Regions from separate parts of the Halomonas sp. JS92-SW72 genome, predicted to be linked through region 3. Evidence: predicted binding sites of a transcription regulator. Region 3 holds the regulator's gene; each other region holds the start of a gene.
What was found. The regulator FNR, encoded in region 3, switches genes on or off when oxygen is low (the NO sensors DNR and NnrR bind a similar motif). The targets are predictions, from matches to a motif close to TTGATNTANATCAA.
Positions count from the first base shown of each region.

Region 1: the regulator FNR is predicted to act here: its motif matches at 2,709-2,722, upstream of D1793_RS17525 (ribonucleoside triphosphate reductase).
Region 2: the regulator FNR is predicted to act here: its motif matches at 2,550-2,563, upstream of D1793_RS06475 (ferredoxin reductase family protein).
Region 4: the regulator FNR is predicted to act here: its motif matches at 2,922-2,935, upstream of dsrO (sulfate reduction electron transfer complex DsrMKJOP subunit DsrO).

Region 1 is NZ_CP032147.1:3,717,045-3,724,708, reverse strand. It holds gene D1793_RS17540 (CHAD domain-containing protein) at 38-1,447, shown strand; gene D1793_RS17535 (SDR family oxidoreductase) at 1,487-2,350, opposite strand; gene D1793_RS17530 (DUF503 domain-containing protein) at 2,391-2,684, opposite strand; gene D1793_RS17525 (ribonucleoside triphosphate reductase) at 2,826-4,547, shown strand; gene nrdD (anaerobic ribonucleoside-triphosphate reductase) at 4,590-4,751, shown strand; gene D1793_RS17515 (anaerobic ribonucleoside-triphosphate reductase activating protein) at 4,815-5,540, shown strand; gene D1793_RS17510 (nuclease-related domain-containing protein) at 5,691-6,719, shown strand; gene D1793_RS19550 (hypothetical protein) at 6,857-7,468, shown strand; gene D1793_RS19545 (hypothetical protein) at 7,470-7,664, shown strand, end outside.
Region 2 is NZ_CP032147.1:1,355,958-1,363,621, reverse strand. It holds gene D1793_RS06490 (PhoX family phosphatase) at 1-375, opposite strand, end outside; gene D1793_RS06485 (heme ABC transporter permease) at 536-1,087, opposite strand; gene D1793_RS06480 (ethylbenzene dehydrogenase-related protein) at 1,089-2,480, opposite strand; gene D1793_RS06475 (ferredoxin reductase family protein) at 2,648-3,940, shown strand; gene D1793_RS06470 (cytochrome b5-like heme/steroid binding domain-containing protein) at 3,943-4,791, shown strand; gene D1793_RS06465 (TraX family protein) at 4,799-5,650, opposite strand; gene D1793_RS06460 (transporter substrate-binding domain-containing protein) at 5,792-6,559, opposite strand; gene D1793_RS06455 (ABC transporter permease) at 6,724-7,452, opposite strand; gene D1793_RS06450 (ABC transporter permease) at 7,454-7,664, opposite strand, start outside.
Region 3 is NZ_CP032147.1:2,064,872-2,072,535, forward strand. It holds gene hemN (oxygen-independent coproporphyrinogen III oxidase) at 1-1,124, shown strand, start outside; gene fnr (fumarate/nitrate reduction transcriptional regulator Fnr) at 1,222-1,965, shown strand; gene ttcA (tRNA 2-thiocytidine(32) synthetase TtcA) at 2,079-3,011, opposite strand; gene D1793_RS09715 (3'-5' exonuclease) at 3,095-3,721, opposite strand; gene D1793_RS09720 (putative nucleotidyltransferase substrate binding domain-containing protein) at 3,788-5,605, opposite strand; gene D1793_RS09725 (DUF4212 domain-containing protein) at 6,305-6,565, shown strand; gene D1793_RS09730 (sodium:solute symporter family protein) at 6,572-7,664, shown strand, end outside.
Region 4 is NZ_CP032147.1:1,376,975-1,384,638, reverse strand. It holds gene D1793_RS06575 (molybdopterin-dependent oxidoreductase) at 1-856, opposite strand, end outside; gene nrfD (NrfD/PsrC family molybdoenzyme membrane anchor subunit) at 849-2,066, opposite strand; gene dsrO (sulfate reduction electron transfer complex DsrMKJOP subunit DsrO) at 2,047-2,826, opposite strand; gene D1793_RS20015 (XRE family transcriptional regulator) at 3,116-3,394, opposite strand; gene D1793_RS06555 (TRAP transporter large permease subunit) at 3,551-4,870, opposite strand; gene D1793_RS06550 (TRAP transporter small permease subunit) at 4,932-5,477, opposite strand; gene dctP (TRAP transporter substrate-binding protein DctP) at 5,470-6,489, opposite strand; gene D1793_RS06540 (PLP-dependent aminotransferase family protein) at 6,938-7,664, opposite strand, start outside.

The DNA.
Region 1 (7,664 bases), 1.7 Mb from region 3:
ACTAAGCTAAAAGGGATTTCACACGGCGGAGTCCCCCATGCTGGAGCTCTATCTGCTGCGTCATGCCAAGGCGAAACGCGGGGGCAGCGAGCTGCCCGACGCTGATCGGCCCCTGAGCCAGCGAGGCCGGCGCCAGGCGGCGGCCATGGCGCCGGCGCTGATGCGCTGGAGGGCGTTCGAGGGCGAGGTGTTCTCGAGCCCCGCCCGGCGCACCCGGGAGACCCTCGAGGCGATGGCCGCGGCGCTGCCCGAGGGCACCCTGGGCTCGGTGGCCCGCTTCGACGAGGCGCTCTACACCTTCGACGGTGAGGCGCTGCGCGACTGGCTGCAGACGTTACCCGAGGGCAACCGGCGGGTGCTGGTGGTGGGTCACAACCCGGTGCTGCTGGAGTTGGCCCGCTGGCTCAGCCCCGTGGCGCCCGATTCCCTTCCCACCGGCGGACTGCTGCACCTCAGCCTGCCCGGCGAGACCTGGCAGGCGCTTGCGAGGCACACCGCCGAGCGACTGGCGAGCCTGACACCGGAGCAGGCCAGCCATGTGCTCTTCCAGCGCCGGGCGCCGGCGCCGCCGGAGCTGCGCAAGGCCGACCTGGCCGGCCGCCTCCACGAGCAGCTCGGCCATCTCTATCGTCTGGTTCGGGCGCTGGAGCCCGGCGTGATGGCCGGCATCGATCCCGAGTTCCTGCACCAGTACCGCGTCAACCTGCGCCGCAGCCGGGCGATCGGCGAGGCCGTGCTGGCCACCGTCCGGCAAGCCGGGAGCGGGAAGGCGCCCGGGCTGAAGAAGCGGCTGAAGACGCTCAAGCAGCGTGCCCAGGCCACCAGTGACCTGCGCGATCTCGATGTCTTCCTGGCGAGCCTGGCGCAGGCGCCGCCGCCGCTTCAGGCGAGCACTCGACGGGCGCTTCACGCCTGGCTGCACGAGCGGGCCCGGGAACAGCACGAACGCCTCTGCCGGCAGCTGGGCCAGCCCGACTACGCTGCCGACATGCAGGCCTGGCAGGCGTTCCTCGACGGCGACGGCTTTCGGCAGGCGCTTGCCCGGCTCTCTGCGGCGCGGGTCGCGGCGGTGCTGGACGAGCGCATCGCAGGCCACGATAGCGACCTGGCCGCCCTCACGCCTGACGCCCCCGACGAGGCCTTCCACGACCTGCGCAAGGCGGTGAAGCGCATCCGCTACCTGGCCGAACTGGATCCGACGCGCCACCGCCGCTTCCTCAAGGGGCTCAAGCAGCGCCAGACCCTGCTCGGCGAGTTTCAGGACCTTTGCACCCGCAAGGCCTGGAGCGTGGCCTTCTTCGCCAGCGCCCCTTCTCTCGCCAGCGATGGGGCGCTGGAGGACGAAAGGAGCGCCTGGCGTGAGGGACTCGCCAAAGAGAAGCTGGCGCTGCGCACGCAGATCATGGCGCTGGCGCCGCTCTGCGAGTCAGGGCCTGCTGCCCGCTGAGCTCAGCGCTGGCGGCACTCGTGCGGGTGCGCCCCTCGGCTACTCCCGCTCGTCCCGGGTCGAACGCAGCAGCACCCGGTCCATGCCCCGGGTGCTCAGCACCCGCTTCAGGGCGGCGAAGAGGTGGGTGGGCAGGGTGACCGCATAGCGGGGCCTGGGGCGCGGGTGCTCCAGGGCGTGGATCAGCTTGGCCACCACCGCCTCCGGGCCCAGGGTGAAGGCGGCCTTGCCCTCGGTGCTGGCCAGCCGCGCCTCCACCTTGCGGTAGGTCTCGGCATGGGCGCTGCGCTCGGTATCGATATGGGTCCGGAAGGCGCGGTGGGCGTTCTCGCGAAAGCGGCTGGTGATGGGGCCGGGCTGGATCAGGCTGACGTGGATGCCGCTGCCCGAAAGCTCCTGGCGCAGGGTATCGGTGAGCCCCTCCAGGGCGAACTTGGAGCAGATGTAGGCGCCGCGGTAGGGCAGGGCGGCGAACCCCAGCACCGAGCTGTTCTGCACGATGCGCCCGTGCCCCTGGGCGCGCATCATCGGCAGCACCCGGGTGGTGAGCTCGTGGGTGCCGAGCAGGTTGGTCTCGAGCTGCTGCCTCAGAGTCTCCCGGGAGAGATCCTCCACAGCCCCGGGCTGGCCGTAGGCGCCGTTGTTGAAGAGCGCCGTCAGCCGCCCGCCGGTGCGCTCCGCGATATCGGCCACCGCCGCCTCGATGGAGGCGCTGCTGTCCAGGTCCAGCGCTAGTGCCTCCAGGCCCTCCTCCTTCAGCCGGGCCACGTCCGCCTCCTTTCTTGCGGTGGCAAACACCCGCCAGCCCCGAGCCGCCATGGCGTGGGCCGCGGCGTGGCCGATCCCGCTGGAGCAGCCGGTGATCAGCAGGCTGCGCGTCTTATCCGGGCGTGCATCCGTCATTCGTCTCTCCTGTTCTGGTTCAGGCGCTCGATGGCCGGCCTCACGGGCCGCCCTGCAGCATCTCCCGGGTCGCCTCCATCACCCGGCCATCCACGGTGCGCTGGACCTTGTCCTCGATCTCGCCGAGCAGCGCCTCCACCTTGGGACCTTCGTTGGCCACCGCCACGAAGGTCCATTCGCTCGCCTCCAGCCGGTCGTGTTCGCCGCTCTCGCAGACCGCCACCGCCGGGTTGCGCCCGAAGCGCTCGTGCAGGCCGCCCATGCGCTGGCGCTTCTCCTTCAGCGAGCGGCAGCCGGGCAGCGAGATGTGCAGCGTGAGAATCCCCATGTGCATGCTGATCCCTCCTTCGCCCTTTTCCTGACCTGGATCATTTCCCCGTCTCGCCCGGGTGTCTACCCTTCTCTGGCACAACATATGGTGCCTGATAGAAGAAAGGGCACCATATATAGATAATCGGCCAGTGAGGGAACACCCATGCAACGCCAGCCGACCGGCGCCGTCAACGTCGCTTCGACGGTCAACGAATACCTGCAGCGCGCTGACTGGCGCGTCAACGCCAACGCCAACCAGGGCTACTCCCTGGGCGGGCTGATCCTCAACGCCTCGGGCAAGCTGATCGCCAACTACTGGCTGGACGAAGTCTATCCCGCCGCGGTAGGCGAGGCCCACCGGGAGGGCGACCTGCATATCCACGACCTGGACATGCTCAGCGGCTACTGCGCCGGCTGGTCGCTGCGCCAGCTGCTGATCGAGGGCTTCAACGGCGTGCCGGGTCGGGCGGAGAGCGCGCCGCCCCGGCACCTCACCAGCGCCTTGGGGCAGATGGTCAACTTCCTCGGCACCCTGCAGAACGAGTGGGCCGGCGCCCAGGCGTTCAGCTCCTTCGATACCTATCTGGCCCCCTTCGTGCGCCGTGACGCCCTCGACTACCCGGCGGTGAAGCAGGCGGTGCAGGAGTTCATCTACAACCTCAACGTGCCGTCGCGCTGGGGCAGCCAGACCCCCTTCACCAACCTCACCTTCGACTGGACCTGCCCGGCGGACCTGCGCGACCAGGTGCCGATCATCGGCGGCGCGGAGCAGCCCTTCACCTACGGCGAGCTGCAGGCCGAGATGGACCTGCTCAACCGCGCCTACCTGGAGGTGATGGAGGAGGGCGACTGCCAGGGGCGGGTGTTCACCTTCCCAATCCCCACCTACAACATCACCCCGGACTTCCCCTGGGAGAGCGACAACGCCGAGCGGCTCTTCGCGCTCACTGCCAAGTACGGGCTGCCCTACTTCCAGAACTTCCTCAACTCGGACCTGGAGCCGCACATGGTGCGCTCCATGTGCTGTCGGCTGCAGCTCGACCTCACCGAGCTGCTCAAGCGCGGCAACGGCCTGTTCGGCAGCGCCGAGCAGACCGGCTCGCTCGGCGTGGTGACCATCAACTGCGCGCGCCTGGGCTATCGCTTCGCCGGCGACCGCACGGGGCTCTTCCAGGAGCTGGACCGGCTGCTCGCGCTCGGCCGCGACAGCCTGGAGATCAAGCGCGGCTGCATCCAGGGCTGGATGGACGACGGCCTCTACCCCTACAGCCGCCGCTACCTCGGCACCCTGCGCAACCACTTCTCCACCCTAGGGGTGAACGGCCTCAACGAGATGGTGCGCAACTTCTTCGAGGACCGTTTCGATATCGCCAACCCCGAGGGGCAGCAGCTGGCCATCGAGCTGCTGGAGCACGTGCGCGAGCGGATGCGTGAGTTCCAGGCGGCCACCGGCCACCTCTACAATCTGGAGGCGACCCCGGCGGAGGGCACCACCTACCGCTTCGCCAAGGAGGACCAGAAGCGCTACCCCGACATCCTCCAGGCGGGCACGCCGGACTCTCCCTACTACACCAACTCCAGCCAGCTGCCGGTGGGCTATACCGACGACCCCTTCGAGGCGCTGCTGCACCAGGACCCGCTGCAGACCCGCTACACCGGCGGCACCGTGCTGCACCTCTACATGGGGGAGCGGCTCTCCTCACCGGCGGCCTGCCGCAAGCTGGTGCAGAGCGCGCTCTCCCGCTTCCGCCTGCCCTATATCACCGTGACGCCGACCTTCTCGATTTGCCCGGTGCACGGCTACCTGGCCGGCGAACATGAGTTCTGCCCGAAGTGCGATGACGCCCTTCTGGCAAAGCATGCTCGGGCCGACGCCATGGCCTGAGGCCTTTCCCCGCAATACCACCAACCTGAAAAGGAGTATCCCATGCGTCATAGCGTCGAGAGCCTGCCCACCGAAGCGCGCCAGCGCTGCGAGGTCTGGACCCGAGTGATGGGCTATCACCGCCCCGTCAGCCAGTTCAACCGCGGCAAGCAGTCCGAGCACCGCGAGCGCCGCCACTTCAGCGAGCAGGCCGCCACCCCCTGACCCACCGCCACGCCGAGCGCCCCCATTCCAGAGCGACAGGGGGCGCTCGGCCGGATGACCGCCATGCCCCATCCCGAATTTAACCGGCCACGGCTGCCCGTGGCCGGCCTCACCCCCATGACCACCCTGGACTACCCGGGCCACCTGGCCTGCGTGGTGTTTCTGCAGGGATGCCCGCTGCGTTGCGGCTACTGCCACAACCCCGGGATGCTCGCGCCCCGCCGTGCCGCGCCCGGCGAATGGGCCGAGGTGGAAGCCTTCCTGGCCAGGCGCCAGGGGCTGCTCGATGGCATCGTCTTCAGCGGCGGCGAGCCCACCCTGCATGCCGACCTGCCCGTCGCCGCCGCCCGGGCGCAAGCGCTCGGCTTCAAGGTGGGGCTGCATACCGCCGGGGTCTACCCGCGGCGCCTGGCCGAGACGCTGCCGCACCTGGCGTGGGTGGGGCTCGATGTGAAGGGCCCGGCGGCGTGCTTCGACGCCATCGTCGGCTGCCCCGGCCTGGCCGCCGCCCACGCCGAGAGCCTCGAGCTGCTCTCGAGAAGCGGCGTCGCCTTCGAGTGCCGCACCACCGTTCACTGGCGCGATCTCGACCTGGAGAGCCTGCGCCGCCTGGCCCTCGACCTCGCCGAATGGGGCGTAACCCGTTACGCCCTGCAGGTGGCCCGCCCCGGCCGCTGCCTCGATCCCGCCTACGCCCGCCCGGTGCCCAGCGCCCCGACCCTCGGCGAGCTCGAAGCGCTGGTGGAGACCCTGGCGCCGGCCTTCGAGCGTATTGAACTGAGGACGTAAGCCAAAGACGACACTGCCTTGTAAGCCATTGCCCACTGGTGCTCAGGCGGCTTAGGTGTCAGGCTGCTAGGTTACAGAATGTTGCCGGCACGCCGCCATGTGAAGAGCGGACGGCCAGGCAGCCAGTGAAAGACGCGTAGGGAACCACTGATGATCCTCAAGGAAAAGGATGCCTACAGCGGCACTGATGAGCGAGGCTACTATGGCCACAAGCAGGAGCAGGACGTGGCCTTTCACCTGCGCCGAGAGTTCGGTGACAGCGAGCAGGTTCGTATCATCCATGACCTGGTGATCGAGCACGGCGGCGAGCGCGCCCAGATCGACCACTTGGTGATCCACCCCTACGGCTTCATCATCATCGAGTCAAAGAGCATCGTTGGCGAGGTGCAGGTCAACGCCGAGGGGGAGTGGTCTCGCAGCTACAAGGGCAACTGGAGCGGCATGCCATCGCCGATTCGCCAGGCAGAGCTGCAGCAGGACCTGCTCAAGACCCTGCTGCGAGACCATGTGGGACAACTGCTGGGCAAGCTTCTGGGCATCCAGACGCAGATTGGCGGCCGTGAGTGGCGCACGCTTTGCGCGATTTCCAGCACCGCCATCCTGCATCGTAAGAAAATGCCGAAGGACGTGGCCGACAAGGTGGTCAAGACCGAGTTCGTGGCCAAGAAAGCGAAGGAACTCATCGGTAGTCTGAGAGGTGGCCTGCTCAAGGGGCGGCCGTGGTTCTCGATGCAAGAGCTCGAGAATATCGGCACCTTCCTCCTGACGCATACCGCAACGGTGCAGACGGAACCCGAGAAGCCGGCGGAGGTGACAGCGCTTAACGAGCCGATTCCCAGTGCCGCCCCCGTCAGCGAGCCGGCTCCGAGGAGCTATGTGGTGACTGATGCCGAGCGTCTTGCCGCAGAGTCACCTGCAGACACTGCCGTTCCCACCGAAAAGCTGCTGACCTGCAAGCAATGCGGCGAAGCCGACAACCTGGTGGGCATGTATGGCCAGTACGGCTATTACGTCAGGTGCGCCAGCTGCAATACCAATACCTCGATGAAGCAGCCCTCATGCCCTGCCTGCGGCTGGAAGGCCGTTAGAGTCTCGAAGGATGGCCCGAGCTACACGGCGACATGCCGGAAATGCGACCACCAGTATCTGGTCTATCGCCAGGTAGAGGGGAGTACGTAATGGCAGATCATGACCCTAAGCTGACATGCCGACAAAGGCGGCGAGCACGCAGGTTAACATTATTGAACGCGCGTGCTACTCCAATTGGAATATCGAGCATGCAGTCTAATGCCTATTAGCCATCGCAAGGAGGCGAAGTGCACGATTACTCGATAGATAACCATCCAAAAGAGAAAATTCTGTTTGGTTTGGCGTTCATCGCTATCACGGCAGCTCCAATTCTGAACGATGCTGTCAGGGCCGGCTTGGCGGCTGTAGAGGCACTTTCAGGTATACCGGCCCCGCCAGTGACCGCCATTCCGGTGTTTGGTTTTTTTATTGGTCTCTATCAGCTCTTTAACCAAAAACTTTGGAAAATCGGTTGGGTTCGGAAATTCTTGCTTGTTCCTGATCTTAACGGCGAATGGGTATGTAAAGGCGAAACGATGCTGAAGAATGGTGCTAAGGCCGATTTTCAGTGGGAGGGGAAGATAGTTGTAACGCAGTCTTGGTCAAAAATTCGCGTTCATCTACAAACAAAAAAGTCGTCTTCAAAAAGTGTGTCAGCGAGTATTTTTCATGACAAAGGGGTCGGATACAGGCTGCAGTATTTGTACGAAAGCGATCCTACGGCAGCGGCGTTAGACTTGAACAAGCACGATGGATTTGCCGAAATTTTGTTCTCAGAAGACTGTCTATCAGGTAAGGGGAACTATTTCACGGATCAGCATCGGCAAACCGTTGGCATTTTGAGCGTTACAAGGAGTTGATATGGCAACTCGATTAGATCGGCTAGCTAGCCGCAGGACAGACCAATCCGTTACGGAAGCAAAGCTTCTAAATGAAGCGTATCGGCACATCGAACAAAGCGATTCGGTCCGCTACGTAATTGGCTCGATGCAGCCGATTGATCCGGAATACACGAAGAATACTTTTGCACAGGGCGAACGAGTTCGAAATCAACTC
Region 2 (7,664 bases), 710 kb from region 3:
CTGGGCTTCGCCGCTGGCGTCAAGCGAGAAGGCCGGCATGTCGCCGCTGATCGGGGTGCCCCAGGGCAGGATGGCGCTGACCCGGTAGCCCTCCGGGACCACCACGCTGTCGGCGGCGCTGACCGGAATGGCCTTGAAGCCGAGGCTCGGCGCCGGGGCGCTGCCGCCGGTGGCGGCGAAGGCGCTGCCGAAGGGAAGCTGGGTGGCCATGGCGCCGGCCACGGCGGCGGCGAGGCTGCCGCGCAGCATGGCGCGGCGGCTGAGGCGCGCCTCGAGGATATCGCCGAAGTAGCCGTTGGCCGAGGGGTTACTCATGGGCTCGTCGCCGGCGGCGAGAACGGGGTCGACGTGGCCGGGGTGCTGGTGCTGGGTCATGGGGGCTCTCCACGGATGAGGTTGGGTATCTCGGTGGAAGAGCTTGCGCTGGCGGGGTTACATCAGCGTGTATGGATGAAGTCACTTCGGTGACAGGGGCACAAACGGCGAGGGCCCCGCCGAAGCGGGGCCCTGCCGGTGGGGGAAGGTGAGGCTGCTGTCAGCGGCGGCTGCGCTGGCCCAGGAGGCCGAGCATCGCGGCCGCGAGGCCGATGATCACCATCACGGCAACGACCCACAGCGGGCTGTAGAAGGTGGTGTAGATCTCCCAGCCGAGCAGGTCGATCAGCAGCGAGAAGGCGGTGGAGGAGCCCAGCAGGTGGCCGCCGAGGGTGCCGGCCGTGGCAAAGAAGAGGCCACCGATCAGCGCCAGGATCACCAGCGCCCAGCGGCGCGCACCGTCGAAGGCGGCCTCGCCGGCCTTCCACACCAGGGCGGTGAGCATGGCGAAGATGCCCAGTGACCAGAACGCCATCAGGATATGGTTGCGCGCCAGCGGGCTTGCCAGGTTGGCCTCCAGCGGCCAGATCAGGAAGCCGCTGACGATGCCGGCCAGGGCCCCCAGCAGGCTGAGCACCAGTACCGGCAGCAGGGCGGCGCGGCACAGCTCGGCCAGCCGGCCGGTCATCACGGCCCCGTAGAGGATCATCAGAGTGGCGAGTGCCCAGAAGGCCAGCGGGAAGTGGATAAGCATATGGTGTGTGGCGGCCATCTCAGCGACCTCCCTGGCGGATGCGGGTGAAGCTCGGCAGCAGGCCGAGGGTGACGCCGAGCATGGCCAGCAGCCCGGCAAGGAGGGTCAGGCGCCACTGGCGGATGATGGCGTCGTTGAACTCCATCTCCACCCCGTAGAGGGCGAGCTGCTTCTCGCTGTGGCGGGGCCGCACCGGCTTGCCTTCGGCGATCTGCTCGGCGCCGGCGTGAGCGCGGCTGACCAGCAGCGGCCAGTTGACCTGTCCAGGGTAGAAGAGCGTCACCTCCTTCCAGTCGTCGGACCACTCGGGGGTGCTGCCCTGAAGGCGGGTGGCGGTCAGGTCGGCGTCATCGCGTCCCAGGCCCAGGGAGTAGGGGTGGGAGACCTTGTGCCAGCGCCCGCCGGTGGCGTCGCGATGCACCGCGAAGGCCACCGAGTAGAGCCCCTGGTCGCGCAGGATCTTGTCGTCGAGCGGGCTGCCGGTGTCCAGCGCCCGGGCCAGGGTCACGTCCCAGTAGCCGTCGGCCCAGCGCCCCTCGCCGTGGACCCGGATGTCACCCCGGGAGCCGGTCGGCTGCTGCAGCAGGCGGTAGGGGATGGTATCGCCCTCCTGCCAGTCATGCTCAGGGTCGAAGGGCACCGCAAAGGTATCGGCCAGGTAGTAGAGGCTGTCGAAGTCCAGGGCCCCGGACTCGATGTCCTCCCAGCGCATGGCGACCTGGTCGGTGAGCTGCGGCGAGAACATCCACAGGGGCTCGCCGGCATCGCTATCCCAGTTGGTGGAGTAGGGGCTCTGGCCGGCGTCGCTGCTGCGTGCCTGGCCGACCCACTGGTCGTCGGAAACATCCAGCGGGTTGGAGCGTTGAGCGCGCCAGTGCCAGAGGTCGAGGAAGTAGCCGGCCTCGCGCTGGGCGTTGATCACCGCCGGGTCCTGGCGGCTAGCCCAGTCGCCGAGGTCCATGCGGGTCGCCGGCAGCGACTTGGTGACCTCCTCGGGTGCCTCGTCGGTGAAGCCGGCGGCACCGGCGCCCACGGTGAGGTAGCCGCCGTAGCGGCCGAACTGCGGCACGCTGCCGTCGTCCATCAGCATCGTGACGCGGTCCTCGTGGAGGCCGTCGGGTTCGGAACCCGGCACGGCCCGGCCCTTGCGGACCCACTGGTCGCCCTGGCGCACCAGCACGTCGTGATGGATGCCGGGGCGTTCGGCCGGCCAGCGATAGCGGAAGAAGACCTCGTTCTCGCTGTAGGCGGCCTGCACCTGCAGTGGCATGGTCAGTTCCGCGGGAATCGAGATGTTGCGGTCGGGATCGTTCTCGACCACCCCGGTGCCCTGGGTGACCCAGGCCAGCCCGAGGGCAATCGGCAGCCCGAGGACCATCCAGGGACCTGCGCCCTTGTTGTGACTTGCCATATGAACTCCTGGTTCAGGGAATCGTATTGCTATTGTTCGTTCAGCGTGGACCCTGAGGGGAATACTGCCCTGACATGGATCAAGCCTTTAGCGGCGAGGCACGATGATGCTTGAAGGTTGACGCCGATCGACGACACTGACAGGCAGTCGGTGAAAGGGGAGGGAGCATGCGACGACGGCTGAAAACGGGCGATATCGTGCTGATCGCGGCACTGCTGCTGCCGCTTGCGGTGGCGCTGCCGCGGCTGGGTGGGCTCGCCGGCCCGCCCGAGCTGTGGCTCACCTGGGTGGGGAAGGTGACCGGCATCCTGGGGCTCGCCATGATGCTGCTGGCCGGGGCGGTGAGCTGCCGGGTGCCGGGCTTCGATCGTCCCTTCGGGGGGCTGGTGCGGCTCTGGCACCTGCATCACTGGCTGGGCTTTGCCGCCTTTATCCTGGTGATGGTTCACGCCCTGGCGCTGGGGTTCGCCGCGGTGCCGGCCTCCCTGGATGCCGCCGTGGCGACCCTCTTTCCGCCACTCTCTCATGGGGCCATCTGGCTCGGCTGGCTGGCCTGGGCGGCGCTGGTGGTGTTCCTGGCGCCCACCTTCGACTTCTTCGGCCAGCCCCACTACCAGCGCTGGAAGCGCCTGCATCTGGTCTCCGCGGCGGCGCTGCTGCTGGGTCTCTGGCACGCCCTGCTGCTGGCCGGCGAGGCCTGGCCCTGGTGGCTGCTCGGCATCGCCGGGCTCGGCGCCATCGCCTGGCGCAAGGGCGCGGCGCCGGCTCGTCGCCACCCCTATCGCGTCGAGGAGGTGGTGCCCCTGGCCCGGGGCGTGGTGGAACTGGTGCTGCGCCCCGAGGGCCGCGGGATTCGCCACGAGGCGGGGCAGTTCGTCTACCTCTCGCCGCTGGACGAGGCGCTGGTCGCCGGGCGTGGCGAGGAGCACCCCTACACCATCGCCTCGGCGCCCGCGGATGCGCGCCTGCGTATCGGCATCAAGGACCTGGGCGACGCCACCCATGCCCTGCAGACGGTGACGCCCGAGACCCGGGTGCTGATCGAGGGCCCCTACGGGGAGTTCTTCGGGCGGCGCTTCCCCGAGCGCGACATGCTCTGGCTGGGGGGCGGCATCGGCATCACCCCCTTCGTGGGCGGCGCTCGTGACCTGGCCTCCGGTGCCGAGGTGGCGGGGCGGGCCCAGCTGATCTATCTGGCCAATGACGCGACCCGGGCCTACTACCGGGAGGAACTCGAGGCGATTGCCGAGCGGGTCGAGGGGTTCACCTTCACCCGACACTACTTCCGGGAGCACGGGCGCATGACAGAAGCCTTCCTGCGCGAGCACTGTCCGGACTTCACCGAGCGGGAGATCTACCTCTGCGGCCCGCCGGCCATGAACGCCCACCTGCAGCGGCTGCTGGCCGGGCAGGGGGTGCCCGCCTCACGTATCCACAGCGAGGTCTTCGACTTCCTATGAGCATGAACAAGATTGCCTACTCCGCCTTCATCGCCTTCGTGGCGAGCCTGGCCACCCTGGTCTCGATCCAGGCGCTCTCGAGCAGCGAGCGCGATGTGTCCGACGACGACGCCCTGGACTCCATCACCCTTGAGGAGCTCGCCGAGCACGACGGCGCCGAGAGCTGCTGGAAGGCCATCCACGGCCGGGTCTACGACATCACCGACTACGTGCCCGACCACCCGACCGACGAGGCGGTGATTCTCGAGTGGTGCGGACGTGAGTCCACCGAGGGGTGGGACAACAAGCGCCCCGGCGTACCCCATAGCCCGCGGGCCGAGGCGATGCTCGAGGCGTACCTGATCGGGCGCCTGGTGGACGAGGCGGGCGAGCCGGTCGAACCCGAGGCGGCGGGCCAGGCCCAGGAGGGCGAGGCGGCGGCAGGTGAAGCCGACAGCGACCAGGCGCGACTCTCCCCCGCCGAGGACGAGCGGCTGCACCGGGCCCTGCTGGGGCTGCCGCTGGATGGGCGCTACCGTGGCGTGTTCGGCGACGGCGGCGAGATGCAGGTCAACGTCCAGTTTGACCTGCGCGATGGCCGGCTCTCCAACATCGGCTATCGCCACCTGGCCTATCGCGGCGTCGACTACCGCCGGCTGGACGAGGACGATGACCTCTACCCGGTATGGGAGCAGCACCAGCAGCTCGCCGAGGCCCTCGAGGGCCAGCCGCTGACCGCCATCTTCGCCCTCTACGAGCCCGAACGGCTGGCCGAGGACATCGACGGCTACAGCGGCGCCACCCTGCGCGGCAACAAGGTCCACTCCGCCTTCCGCGACGCCTTGAATCGCGGCGTCTACAGCTGGCCCTGAGACCGGGTCAGCCGAGCCCGCCGGCTAGCCACAGCCACAGTGCGATCAGCGCGAAGTGGCCCGGGTACCAGGCCAGCCACAGCCGGCGCGGCATCGCCCGGGGCACCGTCGGCGCCAGGCGATGGGCGCCAGCCGCTAGCCACAGGGCCGCCACGCAGGTGGCCACGGTGAAGGACTTGGCCAGGTCGGTGGCGTTCATCTGCCCGGCCACCACCAGCACTGGCAGGGCCAGGGCGGCCGCCGCCAGGCGCTCGGCGAGGAGCTCCCCGGCGCGGTGCAGGTGGTACATGGCGAGCATCAGGAGCGGCACCAGCAGCAGTCCCTCGTGGCCATACTCGACCCGGTGGCCGAGCAGGGCCCAGACCGTCAGGGAGGCCAGCCCCCCGAGGGCCAGCCAGCGGCTTTCGAGCGCGCCGCTGCGATAGCGGGCGAGCAGCTCGCGCAGCCCGGCACCCCAGGCCAACCCCGCCGCCAGGGTGAAGCAGACGTTGAGCAGCAGGGCATCCGAGGCGCGGGGCATCAGCATGAAGGGAAGCTGGGCGACCAGGCCGATCACCAGGATGCGCTGCGCGTAGCGCAGCGGGTTACGGGTATTGAAGAGCCCGTGCCAGGCCACCATGGCGGCAAACAGCGGGAAGGCGATGCGGCCCAGCGACGAGCCGGCCCAGTCGAGGTTCCACGCCTCGGGCAGCACGTAGCGGGTCAGGTGGTCGAGGGTCATGGTGGCCAGCGCCAGCCACTGGCCCCAGCCGGTCCAGGTGGAGGAGGGGCGGGTTGCCACGGCGCGGGTGCCGGGGGCGTTGCTGGCGGGTGCGGTGTTGCAGGGGGTGTCGGTATGGCGGGTCGTCGGTGAGGTCATCCTGTCCTCTCGGTGGCTGTCCACACCGGGAAGACAGGCCTGGTCCTCGAGAGTTCCGCAAGGCCCGCCGCGGTGGCCGGCCCCGGAACGCAGGCGGCCTCGCGTTGGCGAGGCCGCTTGCCGCTCATGGCGTGCCGAGGATCACTCGTCGCCGAAGTAGCGCTCGAAGATCTCGTCGTAGGTGCCGTCTTCCTTCAGGGTGGCCAGGGCCTCGTTGAAGCGCTCGGCGAGCGCGGTGTCGCGCTGGCGGAAGGCGATGCCGAACCCTTCGCCGAAGTACTCCTCGGGCCCGGTGACCATCTCGCCGACCACGTGGTAGTCGCCCTCCTCGCTCTGCAGCAGGGTGGCCTGGCCGACCACGTACTCCAGGAAGACGATGTCCAGGCGCTGGGCCTGCAGGTCCAGCACCATGTCATCGGCGGTGGAGTAGCGGTTGATGGTGGCGATGCGGCCGTAGTTGTCGGTGGCGTAGTTGTCGTAGGTGGTGCCGCGCTGCACGCCGATGCTCTTGCCGGCGAGGGTCTCCTCGCTGATCTCCTCGATCGCGCTGCCCTCGGGGGCGAACCAGGCGCCCGGGATGGTGATGTAGGAGTCGGAGAAGAGCACGGTCTGGCGGCGCTCGTCGTTGATCGACATGGAGGACATGATGGCGTCGTAGTTGCGCGCCAGCAGGCCCGGGATGATGCCGTCCCACTCCTGCTCGATCCACTCGCAGGTCACGCCGATCTCGGCGCACAGGGCGTTGCCCAGGTCGATGTCGAAGCCGGTCAGCTCGCCATCGGCGCCGCGATACTCCATGGGCTCGTAGGGCACGTCGACGCCGAAGCGCACGTGGTCATAGTCGCGGGCCTGAGCAGTGCCGGCGGCCATGGCCACGCCGAGGATCGAGACGGTCAGCAGTTTCTTCATGGAGGAGCTCCTGATGATGAGAGATGGCACCCTGCGGGTGCCTACCGGGCAGACTCTAGCCCAGCCGCCGCGGGGCCGAAAGCCCCGGGCGGCGGAATTGCCAACGGGCGTTTGACGCTGGCACCGCGGCCGCTGTCCGATGCCGCCTGCGGCGGAGGAGGTGGTCAGCTCTGGGGCCTCAGGTGGGCCAGCAGCCGCTTCTCCAGCCAGCGGAAGAAGTAGAGGATGGCGAAGGTCAGGCAGAGATAGATCGCCGCCACGAACAGGAAGGCCTCGAAGGGGGCATAGAAGCGCGCGTAGACGAAGCGCGCCGCCCCGGTGAGGTCCATCAGGGTGACCACGCTGGCGATGGCGCTGGCGTGGAGCATGAAGATCACCTCGTTGCCGTAGGCGGGCAGGGCGCGGCGGAAGGCGCTGGGCAGGATGATGCGTCGCATCATCAAGGCGTCTGACATGCCGTAGGCCCGCGCCGCCTCGATCTCGCCCCGGGAGGTCGCCTTGATGGCGCCGCGGAAGATCTCGGTGGTGTAGGCGGCGGTATTCAGGGTGAAGGCGATCAGCGCGGGATAGAAGGCCTCGCGCAGCAGCGGCCACAGGAAGGTCTCCTGGATGCCGTCGAAGAAGACCACTCCGTAGTAGATGATGTAGAGCTGGATCAGCAGCGGCGTGCCGCGAAACACGTAGGTGTAGGCGTAGATCGGCAGGCTGATCCAGCGCCGGTGCGAGCTTCTGCCGATGGCCAGGGGCACCGCCAGCACCAGGCCGACCACCAGCGACAGGAACACCAGCTGGGTAGTGGTCACCAGGCCGTCCCAGTAGTAGCCGAGGGTCTGGGGCGTGAAGATGACGTTGCCGGCCAGCAGGTCGTGGAACCAGGTCGTGAGGGCATCCATCTCAGTGGCCTCCGAAGCCGACGTTGTAGCGCTTCTGGAGCCTGGCGAAGAGCCACTCCGAGACGCTGGCGATCAGCAGGTAGGCGGCCGCCACCGGGATCAGGAAGGTGAAGGGCTCGTGGGTGGCCCGGGACGCCTCGGCGGCCACCCGCACCATGTCGGAGAGCCCGATCACCGAGACCAGCGCGGTGGTCTTGAGCAGCACCATCCAG
Region 3 (7,664 bases):
ACAGCCGCCAGGCCGAGCCCTACCTCACGCGGCTCGACCGCGAGATGGTGCTGGTGAGCCGACTGCTGGGCCGCCTCCCGGCCGTGCAACGCCTGCACTGGGGTGGCGGCGCCCCCGCCTTCCTCTCCCTGGACCAGATGGGCGACCTGTTCGACCGCCTCGACGCCCGCTTCGGGCTGTCCGGCGCCCGGGGTCGCGACTTCAGCATCGAGATCGACCCCCGCGAGGCCGATGTCTTCACCCTGCGCCACCTGCAGGCGCTGGGCTTCAACCGCCTGAGCCTCGGCGTCCAGGAGCTCGACCTGCGCGTCCAGAAGGCGATCAACCGGGTCCAACCCCGGGTGCTGACCGAGTCCCTGGTGGACGAGGCCGAACGCCTCGGCTTCCACTCCCTCAACCTGGACCTGATCGTGGGCCTGCCGCTGCAGACCCCCCACGGCTTCGGGGAGACCCTCGAGCAGGTGATCGCCATGACCCCGGCGCGCATCACCCTGCGCCGCTACGCCCACCTGCCGGAGCGCTACCGTCCCCAGCGCGAGATCGACGCCGAGGACTTGCCCGACACCGCCACCCGCCTGGCGATCCTCGAGGCGGCTCGCGAGCGGCTGGATGACGCCGGCTACGTGCACATCGGGCTCGGCCAGTTTGCCCGCCCCGATGACAGCCTGGCCCAGGCCCTGGGGGAGGGCCGCCTGGCCCGCGATCTGCAGGGCTACACCCACTACCCGCCCGGCGACCAGCTCGGCCTCGGGGTCGCCGCCCTCAGCCGGGTCGGCGATACCCTGGCCCGCAACGCCCTGAGCCTGGCCGACTACGAGACGGCGCTGGACGCCAGCCAGCTGCCCGCCAGCGCCGCCTACCGGCTGGACGCGGCCGAACGCCTGCGCCGGGATGCCATCGAGACGCTCGCCTGTCGCCGCGAGCTGGACCTGGCCGCACTCTCGCAGGCCCATGGGCTCGACGCCGGCGCGGCCCTGGCCGGTGCCCTCGAGCGCCTCGCCCCCTTCTGCCGGGCGGGGCTGCTCGAGCGCCACGGCGAGCGCCTGCGGGTAACCCCCGACGGGCTCTGGGGCCTGACCCACCTGCTCGCCGCCTTCGACCCCGAGGCCACCCCGGTGGCGTGAGCCGGGCCGGACGGGCCTACCTCCTTGGAGGTGGTTTGCCCTGTCCGAAGTTTCCTCCATAATGGTCGACATGATCATGATCAAGGAGGGGGCGGCCATGCCCGATAGCCTGACCGGAAGGCGGCGCTCTGTACTGCACGAGACTCGCTGCCAGACCTGCAGCCTGAGTTCGCTCTGCCTGCCGCTGGCCCTCGAGGTTCAGGACATGGACCAGTTCGACGCCATCATCCGCCGGCGCGCGCCCCTCAAGAAGGGCGAGACCCTGTTCCGCCAGGACAGCCCCTTCACCAGCGTCTATGCGGTGCGCTCGGGCAGCCTCAAGCAGGTGACCACCGAGGGCAGCGGCGACGACCAGCTGACCAACTTCTACCTGCCCAGCGAGCTGGTGGGGCTGGACGGCATCGACGAGGAGCAGTATCCCGGCACCGTGGTGGCCCTGGAGACCACCACCGTGTGCGAGATCCCCTTCGATCGCCTGGACCAGCTGTCGGAGTCCCTCCCCGAACTGCGCGGCCAGCTCTATCGCAGCATGAGCAAGGAGCTGCGCGACGACCGCCGCATGATGCGCCTGCTCTCTCGCAAGACCGCCGACCAGCGCCTGGCCAGCTTCTTCACCAGCCTCTCCGACCGCTTCCGCCGGCGCGGCTACTCCCCCTACAGCTTCCGGCTCTCCATGTCCCGGGCCGATATCGGCAACTACCTCGGCCTGGCGGTGGAGACCGTCAGCCGCATCCTCGGCCGCTTCCAGAGCCAGGGCCTGGTGGAGGTCTCGGGCCGCGAGGTGCATATCCTCGACCTGGAGTCGCTGATCCAGGTCGCCGAGGAGGAAGGGGCCAAGTAGCACCGGGCCGCCTGGCCTCCCCCCTGACGCAGAAACCCCCATCGGGCGAGTGCCCGATGGGGGTTTCTGGTTTTCGAGCCATGAGTTCCCGAGCCCTGGCGCCGGCGCCAGGGCTACTCGTTCAGCAGTTCGATGCGGCTGGCCTGCCGCCGCGCCTGTGTCTCCTCGAGCCCGGCGAAGTCGAACAGCTCGCGGTCGGCCAGCTGCGACGGCGCCACGTTGGTCACCGCCTTGAACATGCTCTCCAGGCGCCCGGGGTGCTTCTTCTCCCATTCGGCGAGCATCTCCTTGACCACCTGGCGCTGCAGGTTGGGCTGGGAACCGCACAGGTTGCAGGGGATGATCGGGAACGCCATCAGCCGGGCAAACTCGGCGATATCCGCCTCGCGGCAGTAGGCCAGCGGGCGGATCAGGATGTTCTTGCCGTCGTCGGAGAGCAGCTTGGGGGGCATGGCCTTGAGGCTGCCGCCGAAGAAGAGGTTGAGGAACAGCGTCTCGAGGATGTCCTCGCGATGGTGGCCCAGGGCGATCTTGGTGGCGCCGATCTCCTCGGCGAAGCCGTAGAGGGAGCCGCGGCGCAGCCGCGAGCAGAGCGCGCAGGTGGTCTTGCCTTCCGGCGTCTTCTCCTTGACCACCGAGTAGGTGTCGCGCTCGAGGATATGGTACTCGACGCCGATGGACTCGAGGTACTCGGGCAGCACCTGCTCGGGGAAACCGGGCTGCTTCTGGTCGAGGTTGACCGCCACCAGCGAGAAGTCGATCGGGGCGTTGCGCTGCAGGCTGCGCAGGATCGAGAGCAGGGTGTAGCTGTCCTTGCCGCCGGAGAGGCAGACCATCACCCGGTCGCCCTCGTGGATCATGCCGTAGTCGATGATGGCGTTGCCGACCTGGCGGCGCAGGCGCTTCTGGAGCTTGTTGAACTCGCGCCTGCCCCGGGCATCCAGGGCATCGAGGAGCGGCGAGGGGGCCTCCTGCTGCGGGGAGCCCCCCGCGGCGGGGGCCTCGGCGTCGGTGTCGCGGGGGTCGAAGATCACGGCGTCTTGCATGTCGGTCGGCGCTGCCAGTGCGGGCAAAAATGACGGGCGCCCATCCTACCATCGCCGGCGACGTCAGGCGACGCCGTCACGCCTCAGGCGTCGCCCCGCAGGGCGCTGGTCTCGCGCTCCAGGCGCAGGAAGATCAGCGCCGTGGTCACCGCATCCCCCAGCGCCGTATGGCGCCCCATCACCGGCACGTCCAGCAGCTCGGCCACCTTCTCGAAGCGCGGCGCCGACTCCACCTCGGGGTGGCGGCGGCGCAGGCGGCGCAGATAGTGCTGGGCCACGTCGATGGTGGCGTTGGGCAGCTCGAAGCCGACGCGCGGGCGCAGCTCGCGATTGAGGATCGCCAGGTCGAAGTCCAGGTGCCAGCCCACCAGCGGGCGATTGCCGACGAAGTCGAGCAGGCGCTCCAGCGCCTCGTCCACCGCCATGCCGCCCTCCAGGTCGATGCCGCGCAGGCCGTGAATGCGGATCGAATCGCCACACAGCGAGGCCGGGCGCGCCAGGCGCAGGTCCAGGGATTCGCTGGTCAGCACCCGGTCGCCACGCACCTTGACGGCGGCGATGGAGACCAGCTCCGCGCTGCGCGTATCAAGCCCGGTGGTCTCGGTATCGATGACCACCATCTCGTCACCGGTATAGGGGTGGAAGAGCCAGGCGTAGTCGCCGTTGGCGTGCCGTCTTCGGTCGGCAGCGCGCCGCAGGACCTTGAGCATGAGGGGTCTCCTGTTGTGATTGTCGTTCCTTCGTGCATCGTCATGCCTTCGTGCAGCCTCGGGCCGTCACGAATACTCCAGATGAAAGCGGTGCGAGAGGCGCTGCTTGAAGTCCTTGACGATATGCAGCGCCTCGCGCAGCAGGTCGCGCTCCAGCGAGGAGAGCTCCTGTACCACCACGCGGTCGGGCTTGCGCTCGCCACCGCTGTCCAGATGGGCGAGCTGCTGCTTGAGGCGCAGCTCGGTGAACAGCGACAGCGCCTCGCCGAGGTCCTCGGCGAAGCGCGGCTCCAGGCGGCCGTCCGCCGCCAGGGCATCCAGCCGCTCCAGGGTGGAGGTCGGCCGGATGCGCCGCTCCAGGGCCATCACCCGCACCCCGTGAACGATGGGGAAGATGCCGCCCTTCTTGATGTCGATGCCATGCTGGGGCCGCTTGAGCGAGCCGAACAGGGTCAGCGGCGTGGAGAAGCGCAGGATGGTGCGGGCGAAGTAGGAGAGCAGCAGCTCGTCGCCGGAGCAGCGCGCGAACAGCTCGTCACGCACCCGGTCGAGCAGAGCCGGGTTACCGGCCACCGCATGGGAGTCGAGCATGATCGCCAGCTTCATCAGGCTGTCGCCGTCCCGCTTCTCGGCCCAGCGGGCGATGCGCTCGCGCCACTGGGTCACGGTGCCGACCCACTCGGGGTTGGAGACCATGATGTTGCCGGGACAGGGCGGGTAGCCCAGCTCGATCAGGGTCTCGGTGAGTCGCTGCATCTGCTCGGCGCAGCCGGGCCACTCCAGGTCGTCGGTCAGGATCAGGCCGTTGTCCTGGTCGGTCTTGAGGATCTGCTCGCCGCGCCCCTCGCTGCCCATCACCATCAGGCAGCTGTCGCGGTGGTAGCGTTCGTCGACCAGGAAGCCCCAAGCCTTGTGCATGATCCGTCCGTTGAGCGCCGCCAGCAGGCCCATGGCGAAGCGCAGCTTGACCCCCTGGGCCATCAGCGCCTTGACCAGCTCGGGCGTGCGGCGACTGGCGGCGGCCAGGGCCTCGAGGCTCTCGGCCTGCTCGACCTGCAGGCTGACCACGTAGCTGCGGCTCGAGAAGTAGCTGAGCACGTCGGTGAGCTCGACGACCCCCACCGGCACCCCCTTCTCCATCACCACCACCCGCTCCACCTTGTGGCGGGTCATCACCACCAGCGCCTCGAACAGGTACTGCCCCGGCCCCACCGTGATCAGCTCGGCACTGCCGACCCCGTCCAGGGCACTGTCACGGTCGCGCTCCTCCACCACCAGGGCGTTGAGCAGGTCGGTCTTGGTGATCATGCCGGGGCCGGCGTCACCCGCCACCAGCAGGCTGTCGGCATGGCGCTCGTTGATGGTGGTCACCGCCTCGGCAATGGTCGTGGCGGCCGGCACGACCAGCGGCTCACGCATGCACTCGTCGACCCGGGCCAGCATGAAACCGGCCATGGTCACCCCGCCTTCGGCGCGCTGCTCGGTAAGCAGGCGCGCCTTGTGGGCCAGGGTCTGGCGGAAGAACTCCGCGAAGGGGGGACAGTCATCGCAGAGCTCGAGGAAGAGCGCCTTGGGCAGCAGGTAGCAGAGGCTCTCCTGCTCGGCACGGAAGCGGTAGCGGCTCTTGCCGTTGAGGATGCTGATGGCGCCGAAGAGGTCGCCGCGGGTGTAGTGGCCGATGCGCGAGCGGGCCGCAGGCAGGGTGGGGTCGACTTCCGCCACCTCCCCCTTGTGGATCAGGAAGAGGTTCTCACCGGCCTGCCCCGTCTCGAGGATGATCTCGTCGCGATCGAAGTAGGCCAGGTCCACGCCCTGGCGAACCCGCTCGCGGCCTGCCTCGTCGAGCAGGGTGAACGGCGGCTGGGAAAGATCGACCTCGACCATGGCGCAGACCTCGCGGGCGGCGTACCGACTCAAGCCCCCCTGCCGCGCCGCCGCCAGCTGGCGATCGATAGACGAGGGGGCCGGAGAGGAAAACGGCGTTGTGACCGCCACCGGATGATTGTTGGGGTTGTTGTTGGGTCTCCTGAGACTGGTGGCAGCATAGCAACCTCCCCGTCGCCCTTATAAGCTAGACGATCGTCTCCCCCTTTGGCCCCCTATACGATCGTCCAAGCCTCGGCCGCGAACGCAGCGATCCTGCGACTTTGGTCTTCCTCCTCCTCCTTAGACGATCGTCCAAGTCCTGCCTCGCCCGCCCCCGACCGCCCCTCTCACACCCCCTATACCATCGTCCTAACCTGACTGACGCACCTCGTGTAACTCAGCAGAAACACGCCCCCATCCTCTTGATTGGCAAGGATTCGTTGACACCGCATTGAATCGTATTTTTCTCATGATACGAAAGTCTGGGATTCATTTTCGCCTCTCATTGCCCACTATCCACCATGCATCATGCAGGGCAATCGCACGACAACGATGCCTGCCGACACCGGCGAGATAAGGGCCACCGGCCCCTCTCCCAGTCGGGATCTGCCCCAAGGCTCGCAACGGCCTGACACAAGACATGCGATTGCCCTGGTGACCCGCAACCGACAGACCCCCAGTTCCCAACCCCACCAATAACAAGTGGAGAACACGACAATGGCAGAAGAGAAAGTCGATTCGTCCGAATACTGGAAGGCGAACGTACGCCTGATCACGGGATGCCTGATCGTCTGGGCCTTCGTCTCCTACGGCATGGCGATCCTGTTCCGGCCCCTGCTCTCCGGCATTCCCGTGGGCGGCACCGACCTGGGCTTCTGGTTCGCCCAGCAGGGCTCCATCCTCACCTTCATCGTGCTGATCTTCTTCTACGCCTGGAAGATGAACAAGCTCGATCAGAAATTCGGTCTGGGGGAGTAAGCCAGCATGAGTCAATTTGCCATCAACCTGCTGTTCGTAGGGGGCTCCTTCGCCCTCTACATCGGCATCGCGATCTGGGCCCGAGCGGGCTCCACCAAGGACTTCTACGTGGCGGGCGGCGGCGTCCACCCGGTCACCAACGGCATGGCCACCGCCGCCGACTGGATGTCCGCGGCGTCGTTCATCTCCATGGCCGGCCTGCTGGCCTCCGGCGGCTACGCCAACTCGTCGTTCCTGATGGGCTGGACCGGCGGCTACGTGATCCTGGCCATGCTGCTGGCGCCCTACCTGCGCAAGTTCGGCAAGTTCACCGTACCGGACTTCATCGGTGACCGCTTCTACAGCAAGGCGGCGCGCCTGGTGGCCGTCATCTGTCTGATCGTGGCCTCCGTGACCTACGTAATCGGCCAGATGACCGGCGCCGGCGTGGCCTTCTCGCGCTTCCTCGAGGTCTCCAACACCTGGGGCATCTGGATTGCGGCCTTCATCGTCTTCCTCTATGCGGTCTTCGGCGGCATGAAGGGTATCACCTACACCCAGGTGGCCCAGTACATCGTGCTGATCATCGCCTACACCATTCCGGCGGTGTTCATCGCCTTCCAACTGACCGGCAACCCGATCCCGATGTTCGGCATGTTCAGCACCCACACCGAGTCCGGCGTGCCGCTGCTGCAGAAGCTCGACGACGTCGTGGTCGCCCTGGGCTTCCAGGACTACACGGCCGACGTCGACAACAAGCTCAACATGGTACTGTTCACCCTGTCGCTGATGGTCGGTACCGCGGGTCTGCCCCACGTCATCATCCGCTTCTTCACCGTGCCGAAGGTGGCCGATGCCCGCTGGTCTGCCGGCTGGGCCCTGGTCTTCATCGCCCTGCTCTACCTGACCGCTCCGGCCGTGGGTTCCATGGCGCGTCTCAATCTGATGACCACCGTCTATCCGGAGATGACCGGCCAGGTCGAGGACTACGAGTCCGCCGCCGCCGAGCCGATCCTCTACGAGGAGCGTCCCGACTGGTTCCGCACCTGGGAAGACACCGGCCTGATCACCTTCAACGATCTCAACAACGACGGCCGCATCCAGTTCTACAACGATGCCA
Region 4 (7,664 bases), 690 kb from region 3:
CGTGGGCGTTGGCGCCCAGGTCGTTCATCACCGCCCCGGAGCCCATGCGGAAGGCCAGGCCGCAGTAGGAGCCGTGGTGGCCGTAGTTGCGGGTGGCGAAGCCGTTCAGCGTGAAGCGCTTGAGCAGCTCGGAGCGGCCGTAGTCGGTGGCCTCCATCACCATCAGCTGATTGGCCTTCGGGCCGTACTCCGGGTTCTCCGGGTCGATCAGGGTGTCGTGGTCGTGGATGGCGCGCAGGCCGTCCACGTGGCCCTCGCCGAACAGGTCGCCGCCCTCGCAGATCTCCTCGATCAGCTGCTCGAAGGAGATCTTCTGCCACTGGCGCTCGCCGCGCTCGCCCACCCGCTTGAGGCAGTGGTCGATGCGGAAGGGGCTCTCCAGCTGGCTCATCATGGCGTTGCCGCGGGCGCAGGCGGTGGAGCGGTTGACCTGGCCCTGGCCGCCGTAGGCGCTGACGTGGCGCAGCGCCTCGGCCACCGGGGTGCGCATGGGCAGGTGGTCGTCGGCGGAGAGCGGGTGGTAGGGGTTGCCGGAGACGCGCAGCACCCGGTCGCTCTCGTTGTCGACGCGTACCCTCACGCCGCACTGGGTGGTGCAGCCGTAGCAGATGGTGAAGGCGGTGCGCTGGTCCGGGTTGAGGGTGAGCTCGCCGCTGTCGAGGTCGACCCGGTACTCCGGCGCCAGGGAGTTGCCGTGGATCGGGTGCTTCGGCGTCTCGCCGGCGCTGCCGGTCACGCCCTTGGCCATCTTGGCCAGGGGGTCGGAGTAGCCGGCAACGAAGGTGGCGGCACCGCCGGCGGCGACGGCACCCTTCATGAAGCGGCGGCGTGAGGTGTCGACGGGGGACTTAGCCATGGCGGGGGGCTCCTTCCATGTTATGAGCAGCGCGTTGGGCGTCGGACTGTGCGTTGCTGTCTGAGCTGTCCGAGAGCGAGACGTCGGCGGCGCTGCCGCCCTGGCGCGCCTGGCGCCAGGGGATCAGCAGGTCGATCACCAGAGCCGCGGCAAGCCACAGGCCGAAGGTGCCGACGATGCCGAGGATGCCGGAGGAGCCGGCGGGGATGCCGTAGTGGTGGAAGCCGGCGCTGTTGCGGGCCACGTGCTGCACGTCCATCAGCACTACCCAGCGGAACATCCAGCCCATGTGGATGGCCACCAGGCCCAGCACCCAGGCCCAGGCGAAGAGGGCCGGGCGGCGGGCGGCGGGGCGGGTGAGCAGGGTGAGCACGGCGCCGAACAGGGCCACCCCGGTCAGGCCACCCCAGAGGGCAGTGCTGCGCCAGGAGGGGCTTGCGCGCACCGAGTCGAGCGCCGCGGCCACCGAGCCGACGTTGGCGTTGATGCCGTCCAGGAACCAGCTGCCGGCGACCAGGCCCGCCACCAGACAGGCGCCCAGCAGCACCCTGAGCATCTGGCCGATGGTGGCCTGGTCACGCAGGCCGCTGACCCGGTTGAGCACCAGGGTCAGGCCGGCGGCGGCGATAAAGCCGGTGGCGACCAGCATCGGCGGCAGCCAGACGGTGTTCCACAGCGGGCGCGCCTTGACCACGGCAAGCTCGGCGCCGGTATAGAGCATGATGCCGGTGGAGAGGGCCAGGGTGCCCAGGCCCACCAGCACCAGCGCCGCGCGCGGGGTAGGGGCGGCACCGAACGCCAGCAGGCGGGCGGCGAGGCCGGCCAGGCCGGGCGCCTGGCGGTTGGCCTGCAGCGCCGGGCGCCAGGCCAGCCAGGCGAGCAGCAGCACGCCCACCACGTAGAGCGGCAGCAGCAGGCTGCCGATGGACATCCAGGAGCTCGAGGTGGCGTAGGCGTAGAAGTGCCAGAAGCGCAGCGGCTGGTGCAGGTCGGCGAGCAGCGCCACCGGGGCCACCAGGGTGGTGGTCAGGCAGGCCAGCATGGCCAGGCGCGCGGTGGGTAGCCAGCGCTGCTTGCCGAACACCAGCGCCGGGGCCGCCAGCCACAGGGTGGCGTAGGAGAGCGCGATCAAAAAGAAGTACTGCACCGCCCAGGGGTACCAGGCGATGGCGTAGCGGGGCGCGAGCAGCTCAATGGCCATGGAATTCATAACCCATCTCCTTGCCGTGGGGGTCGAGGACTTCCAGGGCCACCGGCTCGGCGAGCGGGCGCGTGATGAAGCGCTCGTCCATGCCGAGGTAGAAGACCTGGGGCAGGGTGTTCTTTTCAGGCTGCAGCACCATCAGCGCGTCGCGGTGATCATTGATCATGCGGCTGATCTTGCTTTCCGGGTCGCGCATGTCGCCGATGATCCGTGCGCCGCCCACACAGCTCTCCACGCAGGCCGGCAGCAGGCCGGCTTCCAGGCGGTGGGCGCAGAAGGTGCACTTGTCGGCGGTCTGGGTCCGGTCGTTGATGAAGCGGGCGTCGTAGGGGCAGGCGTTGACGCAGTAGGCGCAGCCCACGCAGCGGTCGCTGTCCACCACCACGATGCCGTCCTGCTGCTGGTAGGTCGCCTGGACCGGGCAGACCGGCACGCAGGGCGGGTTCTCGCAGTGGTTGCACAGGCGCGGCAGCATGAAGGTGGCAAGCTCGCCGCTCTCCTGATGCTCCACCTCGTACTGGGAGACGGTGGTGCGGAACTTGCCCAGGGGGGCGTCATTCTCGATATGGCACGACACGGTGCAGGCCTGGCAGCCGATGCACTGGCGCAGGTCGATGAGCATGCCGTAACGCTTGGTGGGGTCGCCTTCTCGGCGGGGCGGCTGGCTGTTGATGCCGGCGCTGGCAACGCTCGAGAGCGGTATCAGGGCGGCACCCGCGCTGAGGCGAGCGAGCTGGCCGAGAAGGGAGCGGCGAAGGTGGTCCATGGCGCCTCCGGTGGCCTGGGTGCCGCGGGGGATCGCCCCGCGGCGGGATAAGAGGGTGACACCGGAAAGCCTACCTGCGACCAAGGTCGAGGGGCTTGATATGCATCAAGAGATCATTAGCATGCTCTTAATGCTGGCGTAATGTTGGCGCAAGTGGCTGGCAGGCAAGGGAAAGCAGGGAAGAAAAAGCGAGGCGGAAAAAGAGCAGAAAGTGTTCCTGAGGCTCGCAACGCATCACGCCCCGCCGGTGACCCGGCAGGGCGTGATAGGAGATGGGGGTGCGGCGGCGTCAGTGGGCCGTCGGCTCCGGGTCGATGGTGCGGTAGAGAATCTGCAGCTCCTCGACGGAGAGATGCTCCAGACGGCCGGAGAGCAGATCGCTGACCTTCTGGGCCGGCAGGCCGGCACGGCGGGCGATCTCTCGGCAGCCGAGGTCGGAGACGGCGATCAGCCGAGTCACGATGCGCATGAGGCGTGTACGTTTTTCCAGGTCCCTGACGTCGAGGTCAGGGCTACTTCGCGGGGGGTCGAGTTGGTCCGCGGCTTGGGTGTGACGTGCAGTACTCATGATGCTCCAGTGGGCGATTGCGACAAGCACACTATGGGGTCTCTTCGGCGATTTTGCCAGTGTCGATTCGATGATGCTTTGGTGGCAGGACGAAGACGCCGCGTGAGGCAAAGGGCGGGGACCGGGCAGGCCCCCGCGATGGTGCCGGAGGTGGCGCTAGAAGAGCAGGTTGGGCAGCCACAGGGCGATGCCCGGGAAGGCCACGATCAGCGCCAGGCCGAGGATCTGCAGGCCCACGAAGGGGAGGGCGGAGCGGTAGATGTCGACGATGGTGATCGACTTCGGCGCCACCGACCGCATGTAGAAGAGGTTGTAGCCGAAGGGGGGCGTCAGGTAGGCGGACTGCATGCTGAGGATGAACAGCACCGCGAACCAGGTGGTGTCGAAGCCGAGCTCGCGCACGATGGGGACATAGAGCGGCACGGTGATGAAGAGGATCGCGAAGTCGTCCAGGAACATGCCCAGCAGGAAGAAGCTGAGCAGCATGAAGAGGATCACGGTGTAGGGCGACAGCGAGAAGTCGTAGATCAGGTCGCTGATCACCATACCGGCGCCCAGGCCCATGTAGATGCGGCTGAAGAAGACCGCGGCGATGGCGATCCAGATCAGCATGCCGGTGATCCTGGTGGTGCTGAGCATCACGTAGCGCAGCAGCTTCCAGTCGAGCCGGCCGCGCAGGGCGGTGAGCACCAGGGCACCGGCGGCGCCGACGGCGGAGGCCTCGGAGGGGGAGGTCACCCCACCGATGATGCAGCCGAGCACCGTGACCACCAGCAGCCCGGGGGCCACGACGTGGCGCAGGGACTGCAGCTTTTCTCGTGTCGTGAAGCGCTCCTCGGGGGGCGTGGCGGGGCCCAGCGCCGGGTTGAGCCGGCAGCGGATGAGCACGTAGGCCATGTAGATGCCGGCCAGCATCAGCCCGGGCATCAGGCCCGCGGCGAACAGCTTGCCCACCGACTCCCGGGCCAGGAAGGCGTAGACGATCATCAGCACGCTGGGCGGAATCAGGAAGCCCAGGGCGCCGCCGGCCATGATGGTGCCGGTGACCAGGCGCTTGTGGTAGCCGCGCTTGAGCATGGCGGGCAGGGCGATGATGCCGAGGCTCACCGTGGCGGCGCCGGAGACGCCGGCCATGGCGGCGATCAGCGCGCAGATCAGCACCGTGCCCACGCCGAGGCCGCCGGGGATGCCGCCCATCCACTTGTGGATCATCTCGAAGAGGTCGTCGGTGATGCCCGACCTCTCGAGCACCAGGCCCATGAAGATGAACAGCGGCAGGGAGACCAGCAGGAAGTTGTCCATGGCGCTGTAGGCGGAGGCCAGCAGCAGGTCCAGGCCGCCGGGACCGAACATGAGGTAGGCGCTGCCCATGCCGGAGATCATCAGCGCCAGAGCCAGGGGGGCCCCCATCGCCATGAGCACCAGCATGGAGAAGAACATGATGGCGGTAATTGTCAGGGGCTCGAGTTCAGCCATAGGAACGCTCTTGTCATGAAGTGTCCTCGGGGCCGAGCACGCAGCCGCCCCGGGCGCAGGGTCAGGGGTTGCTGTCGTCGAGGTCGTCGCGGGGGTCGTCGTAGGTGACGCCGGCCAGGCGCAGCACGCCGCGTACCAGCTCGGCCAGGCACTGCAGCATCAGCAGCCCCACGGCGAGCGGGATGGTGGCCTTGATCGGCCAGAGCGGCGGGCGCCAGACGCTGCGGTTGGAGAACTCGCCGATGCGCCAGGCGTGCCAGGCGAAGTCCACCGCCATGCGGAAGACCACGGCCAGCACCACCAGCGCGAGCACGAAGATCACCACGTCGCAGAAGGCCTGGCCCCGGGGCGGCAGCAGCCGGTAGACGACATCGCTGCGGACGTGGCCCTGGTGGCGGAGGGTGTAGCTGCCGGCGAGGATGCTCAGCGCGCCGAAGAACATGGTGGAGAGCTCGTGCCCCCACACGGTGGGGGCGTTGAGCAGGTAGCGTGCCACCACCTCGAACAGCAGCACGCCGATGATCCCCAGCGTCAGCCAGGAGACGACCCTCCCGACCCAGTCGGAAAGGCCATCCTGCACCCTCAGATAGCGGGTGACATTACTCACTGATCCGTCCCTGTTCGATGGCGTTGTTGATCAGGATCTCCACGGCGCGGGCGTTGCGCTCGGACTTCTCCGCCTCGGCTTCCCAGATGGGCAGGGCGGCCTCGGCCAGGCGGCGGGAATCCTCTTCCGGCAGCTCGGCGACCTCGAAGAGCTCGCCCGCCTCGATCACGGCGCGGTTGCCCTCTTCCAGCCACTGATGAACGTCGAGCAGGTACTGGTCGAGCGCCTCGGTCAGGATCGTCTGCTGCTCCTCGCTCATGCGCTCCCAGGTGCGCGGGTTGATCAGCGCGTTCTCGGTCCAGCCCGGGTTGAGCAGGTTGATGTCGGTGTAGTGCTTGGCCACCTCGTGCAGCTTGAGCTGCTCGTACTCCACCGGGCCGCCATAGACGGCGCCGTCGATCACGCCGGTGGAGAGCGCCACGTAGAGCTCCTGGCCGGGCAGGAAGACGGTGGGGACATCGAACTGTTCCAGCACGGTGGCGATGGAGCTGGTGGCGCGGATGCGCATGGAGCGCAGGTCATCGAGGCTGGTGACCGGTTCGCGGGTGAGCAGGCCATAGTCGCTGCCGAAGCCGCGGCCGATCAGCTTGACCCCCTGCTCCTCGTAGGCCTCGGCGATCAGCTCGTCCAGCCCCTGGTTGGCGAAGATGTCGCGGGCCTCGTCGGCGGAGACCCAGGCGCCCGGCAGGCCGCCCTCGATGGTGCCGATGCCCACGCGGCCCGGCCAGTAGCTGCCGACGCCGTGGGCGATGTCGATGGTGCCGCGGGCCACGGCATCCACGAACTGGTCGCTGTCGACCAGCTCGCCGCCGCGGAAGAACTGCAGGCGGATGGAGCCGTCGCTGGCCTCCTGCAGCCGGTCGCGCAGGTCGGCGGCGATAGAGTCCACCTCGGTGCCGTAGAAGGTGTGCATGCGCAGACGGATGTTGTCGGCGTAGGCCAGCTGGCTGGCGATCAGGGATGCCGCGATCGAGGTGGTCAGGGTGCCTTTGATCAGGGTGGAGAGCTTCATGGAGGCCTCTTGGTGGTCGGTTCTTCGGATTGTTCGTTGTCTGCTTGTTCGCTGTCGGGCGGCGAGTCCGAGCCTTGATGCCGATTGTGCATCGGTGATTCGAGTTAAGCATAAGATAAAAATACAGACCATAGAAATTTTCTCATTATTTCTATATTTAGCGTCGGTATTTTTACCCTGCTAACACTCTTCGGAAGGGCGCCGCGGCCTTGTCGCAGCGGCTTCCGTTCACCTCAGGCACGGAAGGCACGCTAGCAGCATCGACAAGGCCGGCCTATGGACCAATGCCGCGTCGAAATGGACCAATCGGGCCACGGCGGCTGCCCGTGGTGCCTTGACGGACGCCTGGCGGGGTGTTGAGGGGAATGGAGGACGGCCATGGAACTTTGGTCGAGCCGCGGGGGTGGGGCAGAAGGGGGCACTGGCGTGGCAGAGGGGCGGCAGGGCGTCAGCCCCCCAGGCAGCGCGTCAGCACGTGGCGAAGGCGCACCGCTTCGCTGGCCAGGGTGTTGCCGGAGAGCATGCCGATGCCGAGGATCAGGCCGCTGCGCGGGTCGTCGGGCGCGCAGGCCGGGCTCAGCGGGCGGGTGATGAGGTGGGACTGCAGCAGTCGGCTGGCGACGCGCCGGTCATCCACCTCCGGCGCGAACTGCACGCAGAGGCTGATGGAGTGGCTGGGCGGGGAGACGTGGAGCACCCCGGGCACCTGCACCAGCTGGTCGTGCATCACCTGCTGGCGGGCCAGGTAGTCGCGCTGGATGCGGCGGTACCAGGCGTCCAGCTCCCCCTCGGCGATGAACTGGGCCAGGGCGGCCTGGTCCAGCAGGCGCCCCTCGCGGAACACCTCGCTGCGCAGCTGGTTGAGCGGCGCCACCAGCGCCCGGGGGGCCACCAGGTAGCCCAGGCGCAGGCCGGGGAACATCAGCTTGGAGAAGGAACCCACCAGCAGGTGACGGGGCGAGCGGCCGTCGAACATCAAGTTGGCGCCATCCTCGCCGGTGAACTCGTAGTCATCCTCCAGCACGAAATCGGGCGCGAGGCGCGCGCAGAGCGCCTGCCGGTGCGCCCGGGAGGTGGGCACGCTGAGCGGGTAGTGGTGCGAGCCGGTGAAGTAGGCCAGCCGCACCGGGGCCTTCGCCTCCCCGGGGGCGTGGCCCGCCTCCGGGGACCAGGCG